4 regions of the Pelagibius sp. CAU 1746 genome follow, and region 3 is predicted to be linked to each of the others. Evidence: predicted binding sites of a transcription regulator. Region 3 holds the regulator's gene; each other region holds the start of a gene.
The links. Region 3 encodes PhoB, which activates phosphate uptake and scavenging genes when phosphate is short. Its sites were predicted from a motif close to TNTCATAAAACTGTCA; they were not measured.
Positions count from the first base shown of each region.

Region 1: the regulator PhoB is predicted to act here: its motif matches at 838-853, upstream of AAFN88_RS12475 (RNA degradosome polyphosphate kinase).
Region 2: the regulator PhoB is predicted to act here: its motif matches at 1,054-1,069, upstream of AAFN88_RS07130 (Na/Pi cotransporter family protein).
Region 4: the regulator PhoB is predicted to act here: its motif matches at 971-986, upstream of phnF (phosphonate metabolism transcriptional regulator PhnF).

Region 1 is NZ_JBDOQT010000001.1:2,625,360-2,627,555, forward strand. Features, by position in the region: gene AAFN88_RS12470 (hypothetical protein) at 9-617, shown strand; gene AAFN88_RS12475 (RNA degradosome polyphosphate kinase) at 1,013-2,196, shown strand, end outside.
Region 2 is NZ_JBDOQT010000001.1:1,486,153-1,488,348, forward strand. Features, by position in the region: gene AAFN88_RS07130 (Na/Pi cotransporter family protein) at 1-1,019, opposite strand, end outside; gene AAFN88_RS07135 (TetR/AcrR family transcriptional regulator) at 1,290-1,910, shown strand; gene AAFN88_RS07140 (alpha/beta fold hydrolase) at 1,915-2,196, shown strand, end outside.
Region 3 is NZ_JBDOQT010000001.1:634,573-636,768, forward strand. Features, by position in the region: gene phoU (phosphate signaling complex protein PhoU) at 1-724, shown strand, start outside; gene phoB (phosphate regulon transcriptional regulator PhoB) at 721-1,413, shown strand; gene AAFN88_RS02895 (bifunctional acetate--CoA ligase family protein/GNAT family N-acetyltransferase) at 1,539-2,196, opposite strand, start outside.
Region 4 is NZ_JBDOQT010000002.1:835,723-837,918, reverse strand. Features, by position in the region: gene phnF (phosphonate metabolism transcriptional regulator PhnF) at 223-945, opposite strand; gene phnG (phosphonate C-P lyase system protein PhnG) at 1,128-1,610, shown strand; gene phnH (phosphonate C-P lyase system protein PhnH) at 1,610-2,196, shown strand, end outside.

The DNA of each region.
Region 1 (2,196 bases), 2.0 Mb from region 3:
TCGGAAGGATGTCCAGGAAGTTCTTGTTGGCGCTTGCCGCGCTATTTCTCCTCACCGCAACACCGGCCGTCGCCGACGACGACGACCGCGATGACCGCAGAAGCCGTTGGCACGGCGATCACGACCGCGGGCACGGCAAGTATCACAAACACAGGAAGCATCACCGCGCGAAGCGGCATGGCCATCGGGTGATCTGGCATGGCGACCGCCACTGGGAACCGCGTGGTCACCGCAAGCACCGGCACAGGGTCGTGGTGCATAAACATCACCACGAGTACAGGCGAGGGAGCCATCACCACCGCCGCTACCGGGACCGCGACGACGATTGGGCGATCTATGCCATCCTGGCTCTGCAGATCGTCGACGTGCTGAACGACAGCCAGCGCGACCACGCCATCTGGGCGCAGAGGCGCGCCTATAGCGCTCCCTTGGGCGAGACGATCCAATGGAATGATGGTGCCGCATCGGGCCGCATCGTGCCGACGCGCGAGGGCCAGGACACGGCCGGGCGATACTGCCGTGAGTTCCAACAACAGATCGTCGTCGGCCAGCGCAGCCAATCCGGTTATGGCGTGGCCTGCCGGCAGCCGGACGGAGCCTGGGAAATCGTCTCCTAGGCTGGGCGCCATGCGTTTATGAGGCATGGAACAAGCTGGGGGGCCTTCCCGTCGGCCGTGAGGCCAAGACGGGAAGGCCCTGGCTCATGGGGCTGGGTAGGGATCTCCCACGGGCCAAGACCTGTGTAGCCAAATCGATTCTACGGTGCTTTGATGTAAATCAAGCCCGCGTTGGCAGCCGTTCACGGATGCCGGATACCTTGCCGGCCCGCCGGGCCGGCCACATATAACTGTAATATTTCGGTATGTATGACTGTGCTATGAAGGCGTCGAACCGGAGCCGCCTTGCGCGGGTCGCGGCGGGAGCGGAGTGGAAAAGAGTGGAAGAAAGCAAGATCGTCGCGCTTGAAGTGGAGCCGCTGGAGCAGGAGTCCGACCTGCCGGCCGGGGCCGAGGTGGCCGCGATCGATCTGTCTTCCTCCGAGCGCTTCATCAATCGGGAAATTTCCTGGCTGGCGTTCAACGAGCGCGTCCTGGAGGAGGCGTATAACGCCAATCATCCCCTGTTGGAGCGCTTGCGATTCCTGTCGATCTCCGCCAGCAATCTCGACGAGTTCTTCATGGTGCGCGTGGCCGGCCTGCGCGGGCAACAGCGGGCTGGCGTGAAGACACCCTCACCCGAGGGGCTGACCCCCGCCCAGCAGCTCGCGGCGATCAACGAGAGGGTCGCCAAGCTGATGCGCTGGCAGCAGGAGAAGTGGCTGGAACTGGTTGGCGAGCTCGGCGCGGCCGGTCTCTCGGTGGTCGGATCCGACCAGGTGACCGCCAAGGAGCGGCTATGGCTGGACGACTACTTCACGGACCATCTCTATCCGGTGCTCTCCCCCATAGCCATCGACCCGGCGCACCCTTTCCCGTTCATTCCGAACCGCGGACTGTCGATCGTCGTCGAGCTTCTGCGCGGCGACGACAAATCGCAGATCAACGGCCTCATTCCCATTCCGACGCTGGTCGACCGCTTCATTCGCCTGCCGGGCGGGGAAGCGCGCTTCATTCGCCTTGAGGAACTGCTGCGCCTCTACTTCGACGAACTCTTTCCGGGGTTCGAGGTGAAGTCCAGCGGCTTTTTCCGCGTGCTGCGCGACAGCGATCTGGAGGTGGAGGAAGAGGCAGAGGATCTGGTGCGCGTCTTCGAGAGCGCCTTGAAGCGCCGGCGCCGCGGGTCGGTGATCCGCCTGACGGTGGACGCGGAAATGCAGCCGACCTTGCTGGACTTCGTGGCGCGCGAACTGCAGGTCGAGCCCGAGAACGTGTTCCCTCTGGACGGAATGCTGGGCCTTTCCGACACCAAGGAACTGATCATCGACGAACGCCCGGACCTGGTCTTCGCGCCCTACAATCCGCGATTTCCGGAACGGATCCGCGATTTCGGCGGAGACAGCTTCGCGGCCATCCGCACCAAGGACATCGTGGTCCATCATCCTTACGAAAGCTTCGATGTCGTGGTGCAGTTTCTGCGCCAGGCCGCCAACGACCCGGCCGTGATCGCCATCAAGCAGACGCTCTACCGGACCTCCGAAGACTCCCCCATCGTGAAGGCCCTGGCGGAAGCTGCGGAGGCCGGCAAGTCGGTGACCGC
Region 2 (2,196 bases), 850 kb from region 3:
AGGGCCTCGCGGGTCGCGCAGGTCAACGCCACCGCCGGGGTTTCCAGGGTGCCGTCGTCGAGGTAGCGGGGGCGGCCCGGATCGTCGGCCGCCGCCTGGTCCGGCAGCAGGCGGGTGACCAGCGCGATGACCTGCCTGACGAAAGGCAGGAAGAGCGCCGCGATGGCCAGATTGAAGAGGGTGTGGAAGTTGGCCACCATGCGCTCCGGCGAGGCGCCCAGCAGTTCCAGGTAAGGCAGCAGCCAGTGCAGCGCCGGCAGGACCGCCAGCACCCCGGCGGTGCGGATCACCAGGTTGCCGATCGGCGGGCGGCGGGCGGCGACCGGCGAGGCCCAGGTCACGGCAAGGGGGGTGATGGCGGCGCCCAGGTTGGCGCCGAGCACCAGGGCGAGCGCCAGCGGCGCGGCCAGGACGCCGGCGGTGGCCAGCGACATGATCAGCAGCACGATGGCGACGCTGGAGTGCGAGGCCCAGGTGAGCACGGCGGCGACCAGCACCGCCAGCAGCGGCTCGCTGCCCAGCGGCTGCAGCAGCACCGCGAAGACCTGCGATTCGCGCAGCGGCGCAGAAGCCTCCACGATCAGTTGCAGCGCCAGCAGCATCAGCCCGAGACCCAGGGTGATGCGCGCCAGGTTCTTGTGCCGGGTGCGTTTGGACGACAGGAAACCGAAAACGCCGCAGGCGATGAGCAGCGGCGAAAGCCAGTGAAGACCGAAGGACAGCACCTGCACCACCACGGTGGTGCCGACATCGGCGCCCAGGATGATAGCCAGCGCGGCGGCGCCCGTGACCAGGCCCTGGGCCGCGAAGGAGGTGGTGATCAGGGTCGTCGCGGTGCCGCTCTGCAGCGCCCCGGTTACGACCAGGCCGGAAAGAAAGCCGGTGAAGCGGCTTTTCGCGGACAGGGCCAGCAGGCGCCGCAGCTCGGCGCCGAACGACCGGGTGACCCCGGTGCGCACCATGCGCACTCCCCACAGCAGGAGGGCCACGCCGCCGGCGATACTGACAATGGTTTCCACGTGAGAGTCTCAGAGATTCCAGGTGTTTAGAGGTTGTAAGAAAACTTACATTTTCTGGCGTTCTGTGCAAGTGGGCAGAAGCCGGCCCAGGGCGAATCCCTGACGATCCTGCGCCTTATCGCTTAAATCTTCGTGTGTTATGGGAATTTGATCCTGATTCCGCTCCACTGTCGCGGCCGCCTGGATGGATGGCGGGGCTTGCACGGGCGCGGCAAAGAGATTATATGTGAGTGAACGTTCACTCACATTCCTTCGGCCGGAGAGAACCCCATGGCCGCCACCATGGCCCGCGTAACGCCGTCCCGAGGCGCCCGCACCCAGGAGAAGATCCAGGAAGTCGCCCTGGCGCTTTTCGCCGAGAAGGGCGTCGACCGCACCACCATCGGCGACATCGCCGGTGCGGCGGGCATCGCCGAGGGCACCATCTACCGCCACTATCCGGGCAAGGAAGAACTCATTTGGCAGCTCTTCTCCACCAACTACCTGCGCCTGGCCGCCGAGGTGGAGGCGCTGCAGGCCGAACGGCACGACCTGCCCGGCAAGCTGCGGGTCATGGTCGGGATGTTCTGCAGCCTCTTCGAGCAGGACCCGGACATGTTCCGCTTCCTGCTGCTGGTGCAGCACGGCCAGCTCTCGCGCGTCACCGAGGACATGCAGACCCCGGTGAAGGTCATCAAGACGGTGCTGGAGACGGCGATGGCGCGCGGCGAGATCCCCAGGCAGGACGCCGAGGTCGCCACCGCCATGGTGATGGGCATCGTCCTGCAGGTCGCGGTCTTCAGGGTCTACGGCCGCGTCACCCGGCCCCTTGGTGAGGTCGCCGACCAGCTCGCCGAAAGCTGCTGGCGGGCCTTGGGCGGCGGCCTTCGGACTGAACGAGGGGAGGGCTGAAGCCATGCGCGTCAAGCTCACGCGGCGCCGCGTCCTGCTGCTGCTGACCCTGGCCACCCTGATCGCCGGGGCCGTGCAGCTCAATCGCACGCAGCTCTGGGAAGACAGCCAGGTCTATGCCGGCTGGCGCGTGCAGCATCACGTGATGCTCCCCACCTGCCGCCTGCTCGACGATGAGCAGCGGGTCCGCGAACACGGCCTGTTCAGCGCCTGCTTCGATGCGCTGCAGCGCTTCAAGCGGACGGAACGACTCGCACCGCGCAGCCCGCACCTGGTGATCCTGCTG
Region 3 (2,196 bases):
CTTCGACGAGGAACTGCAGCAACTCAACGCCATCGTGCTGCGCATGGGCGGTCTCGCCGAGGCCCAGATGGCCAATGCGATCGACGCTCTGGCGCGCCGCGATTCGGAGCTGGCGCAGAAGGTGGTCGCGGGTGACGAGGCCATCGACGAGATGGACCTGGAGCTGGACGAGAACGCGGTGCGCACCCTGGCGCTGCGCCAGCCCATGGCCAACGATCTGCGCGAAGTGATTTCGGCGCTGAAGATTTCGAGCGACCTGGAGCGCATCGGCGACTATGCCAAGAACGTCGCCAAGCGCACCTTGGCCCTCAACCAGCTTGCGCCCCACGAGGCGACGCGCTCCATCCCGCGCATGGCCAAGCTGGTGCAGGCGATCATCAAGGACGTGCTCGACGCCTACGCCAACCACGACCCCAACCGCGCGATCGACGTCTGGCACCGCGACGAAGAGGTCGACGAGATGTACACGGCGCTGTTCCGCGAGCTCCTCACCTACATGATGGAAGACCCGCGCAACATCACGCCCTGCACGCATTTGCTGTTCATTGCCAAGAACATCGAGCGCATCGGCGATCACGCCACTAACATCGCCGAGACGACACACTATCTTACGACCGGAAAGCGCATCCAAGGCGGCCGCCCGAAGAACGACCTCTCCAGTTTCCAGATCATGAATCCGGAAGACGTTGAGGAAGGCGGCACGGAAGACGGGGAGGGCGCATGAAACCTCTTGTCCTGATCGTCGAGGACCAGGAGGCCCTGGTCACGATGCTGCGCTACAACCTTGAAAGTGCGGGCTTCCGCATAAACACCGCGGGCGACGGCGAGGAGGCCCTTGTGGCGGCCGCCGAAGAGGTGCCGGACCTGATCCTGCTGGACTGGATGCTGCCGCTGATGTCCGGCATCGAGGTTTGCCGGCAGTTGCGCAGCAAATCGGAAACCAAGCGCGTGCCGATCATCATGTTGACGGCGCGCGGCGAGGAGAGCGACAAGCTGCGCGGGCTGGACAGCGGTTGCGACGACTACATCACCAAGCCCTTCTCGCCGGCGGAGATGATCGCACGCGTCAACGCGGTGCTGCGCCGGAGCAAGCCGGAGCTGAGCAGCGAGATGCTGACCTTCGAGGACCTGGCCATGGACCTGGCGGCGCACCGCGTCAAACGCAATGGCCAGGACATCCATCTGGGCCCGACGGAGTTCCGCCTGCTGCGCCACCTGATGCAACACCCCGGTCGCGTCTTCACCCGCGAGCAGCTTCTGGATTCGGTCTGGGGCCGCGACGTCTACGTGGAGCCGCGCACCGTCGACGTCCACATCCGCCGGCTGCGCAAGGCGCTGAACCAAAGCGGCGAGGAGGATCTGATCCGCACCGTGCGCTCGGCCGGCTACTCCCTCGACCGGCCCAGTGCCTGAATGACCTCGTGCTTCGAGACGCTCGCTGACGCTCACTCCTCAGCATGAGGTCAACTAAGCTCCTGCCTCATCCTGAGGAGGCGCGGCAGCGCCATCTCGAAGGATGCACCGCAATCTCCGAGCAGTTACTCGCGCAGCGGGCGGCGGACGCGGATTATGCCGTCTTCCGGTGCGCCGCGTTGAAAGCCCAGCTCGTCGCAGAGCGCCAACATGCGCGCGTTGTCGGCCAGCACGTCGCCCCAAACTTCGCTGAGGCCCCGCCTCACCGCGAAGTCCATGATGCGCTCCATCAGCGCGCGGCCCAGGCCGCGGCCCTTGGCGTCGGAGCGGATGGCGATGGCGAACTCGGCGCGCTGGTTGTCCGGGTCGGCGACCAGTCGCACCACGCCCAGGCCGCCGCGGTCTCCGCCCTTGGCGCTGTGGTCCTCGCCTGGCGCCGGGAAGGCGGCCAGCGCCATTTCGCGGTCGTAGTCGAGCTGCGTGAGGCGTGCCGCCAAGTCCGGCGGCATCTCGCGCATCTGCGCGAAAAAGCGCATGCGCACGTCTTCCGGATCCATGTGCCGAAAACCTTCGCGCAGGGCCTCGGCATCCTCGGGGCGCAGCGGGCGCAGGAAGATCTTTTGCCCGTCCGGCAGGGCGAAGGTCTGCTCCAACGCCTTGGGATAAGGACGGATCGCCAAGCGGTCGGCGCCGCAGAGCCTGCCGGCCTCTTCGCCGAGAGAGGCGCCAGCGAGGCGGATGCGGGCATCCAGGGCGATGACGCCCTCGCTGTCGGCCAGCAGG
Region 4 (2,196 bases), on a different contig from region 3:
GGACACTGTCTGTGGGGTCGGTGGTCTGCCTGTATGAGAGGGCCGGTCTCGGGAATGCGCTGATGTGAGAGTCCGTTGCCACCCGATCCGAGACGAGTTCCGGCTCGGTCATCGAACTTGTGGCGGTCTAGGCGGCGACATAGCGACCGCGCCTCTTGTCACCCTCGGCTTTGTGCCGAGGGCCCAGAGGCGACCGGGGTGTTGGCGCGAGAGGGGATGTGATCAGGGCTGCACGACGAGCTGGGCGCGCTCCGCGGCCATGCGGCCCCAGCCGTATTCGACGACGCGCCCCTCGGCGTCGACGTTGATCGATTCGGTGACCAGCACCGGCTGGCTACGCGGCAGTTCCAGCAGGCGGCACTCGCTGGCGGTGGGCAGGCGCGCGGTGATGCGGGTTTCCTTGCGCGTATAGTCCGCGACGCCGTAGTGGGCGAGCGCCTTGGTGACCGAGCGCGTCTTCTTGTAGACATCGATCATTTCGGGAAAGCGCTTGGCCGGGAAGTGGTGCGCGGCGACCGAGATCGGCCGGCCGTCCACCTTACCGACGCTTTCGATCAGCGCCACCGGGGCGCCTTTGCGGAGGTGCAGGTTCCTGGCCAGGGTCTCGTCGGCGCTGACCACGATGGCGCGCACCAGCTCACCGGAGGGAATGCGCGACTGCTTTTCGATGTTCTCGGTGAAGCGGGTGCGCTTGCCCAGCTTGTAGTCGACCATGCGCTCCTGCACGAAGGTGCCGCGGCCCTGCTCGACGCGCAGCAGCCCCTCCTGTTCCAGGAAGGCGATGCCGCGGCGCACCGTATGGCGGTTGACGGAGAAGCGCTCGGCCAGTTCGGCCTCGGTCGGCAGTTGCTTGCCGGGGGCGAAGACCTGCGCCTTGATGTCGCTTTCCAAGGTCTCGGCGATCTGGCGCCACAGCGCCACGCCGTCACGCCTTTCTAAAGTCATCGCCGCCATCCTCTTTTCGCGGTTCCGTCATCCAAGTTTCACGAAGTTCTGCTTTACATCGCTTGAGCGCCGCTTCTAACATCAAAACATACAGACATCTAGACAAATATAGGACTTGTCTAATGGATAGGGTCCCTCAGGCGGCCCCCTCGCAAGGGGGCGGCCACTCGGCTTCAGGGCAATTGGATTCAGAGCAGAACGATCCGGCGCAGGCGGCGCGCCAGCGCTGGATCTCGGTTCTGGCCAAGGCCAAGCTCGACGAACTGGAAAGCGCCTGGGAGGACCTGGCGGACAAGCCGGCCTACGACTGGCTGCGCCGGCCGGAGGTCGGCATGGTCATGGTGCGCGCCCGTACCGGCGGCACCGGCGGCCGCTTCAACCTGGGCCAGATGACGGTGACCCGCTGCGCCCTGCGGCTGGCCTCCGGGGGGGCGGGCCCCGCTTCCATTGGCCTGGGCTATGTCCAGGGGCGTTCCAAGCGCCATGCCGAGCTGGCGGCGCTTTTCGACGCCCTGCTGCAGGACGAGGCCCGGCGCGGGGCGCTGGAGGACGGCGTGATCGCGCCGCTGGAGGCCGCCCATGCCGAACGCCGCAGCAGGCGCAGCCGCAAGGCCAACGCCACCAAGGTCAACTTCTTCACCATGGTGCGCGGGGAGAACGAATAATGGCATTGGCGTCCAGTTCCAACGCCGCAACAGGCGGTATCGATACCGCGGAGCTGAGGCCCGGTCTCGCCGACCCGGTCCATGACTCCCAGCACATTTTCCGCGGCCTGCTGACGGCGCTGGCCCATCCGGGGCGGCCGGTGACGTTGCCGGGTGACGTCGCGGGGCCGGAGCCGTTGGACCCTGCGACCGCGGCGGCGGCGCTGACCCTGCTCGACTACGACACCCCGCTGTGGATCGACTGGATCGCCGACACGCCGCCGCTGCGCGCCTATCTGAAGTTCCACTGCGGCTGTCCCCTCGTGGAGCGCAGCCGGGACGCCGCCTTCGCCCTGGTGAGCGATCCGGAGCACATGCCGCGCCTGACGGTCTTCGCCCAGGGGGTCGATCAGTACCCGGACAGCTCGGCCAGCCTGCTGCTGCAGGTGCCGAGCCTGGAGGACGGCCCGGCGGTGACCTTGAAGGGCCCCGGCATCCGCGACACGGCGGTCATCCGGCCGGCGGGGTTGCCGGACTGGTTCTGGAACGACTGGCGCCTGAACGCCGCGCAGTTCCCGCTGGGCGTCGACATCTTCTTCACCTGCGG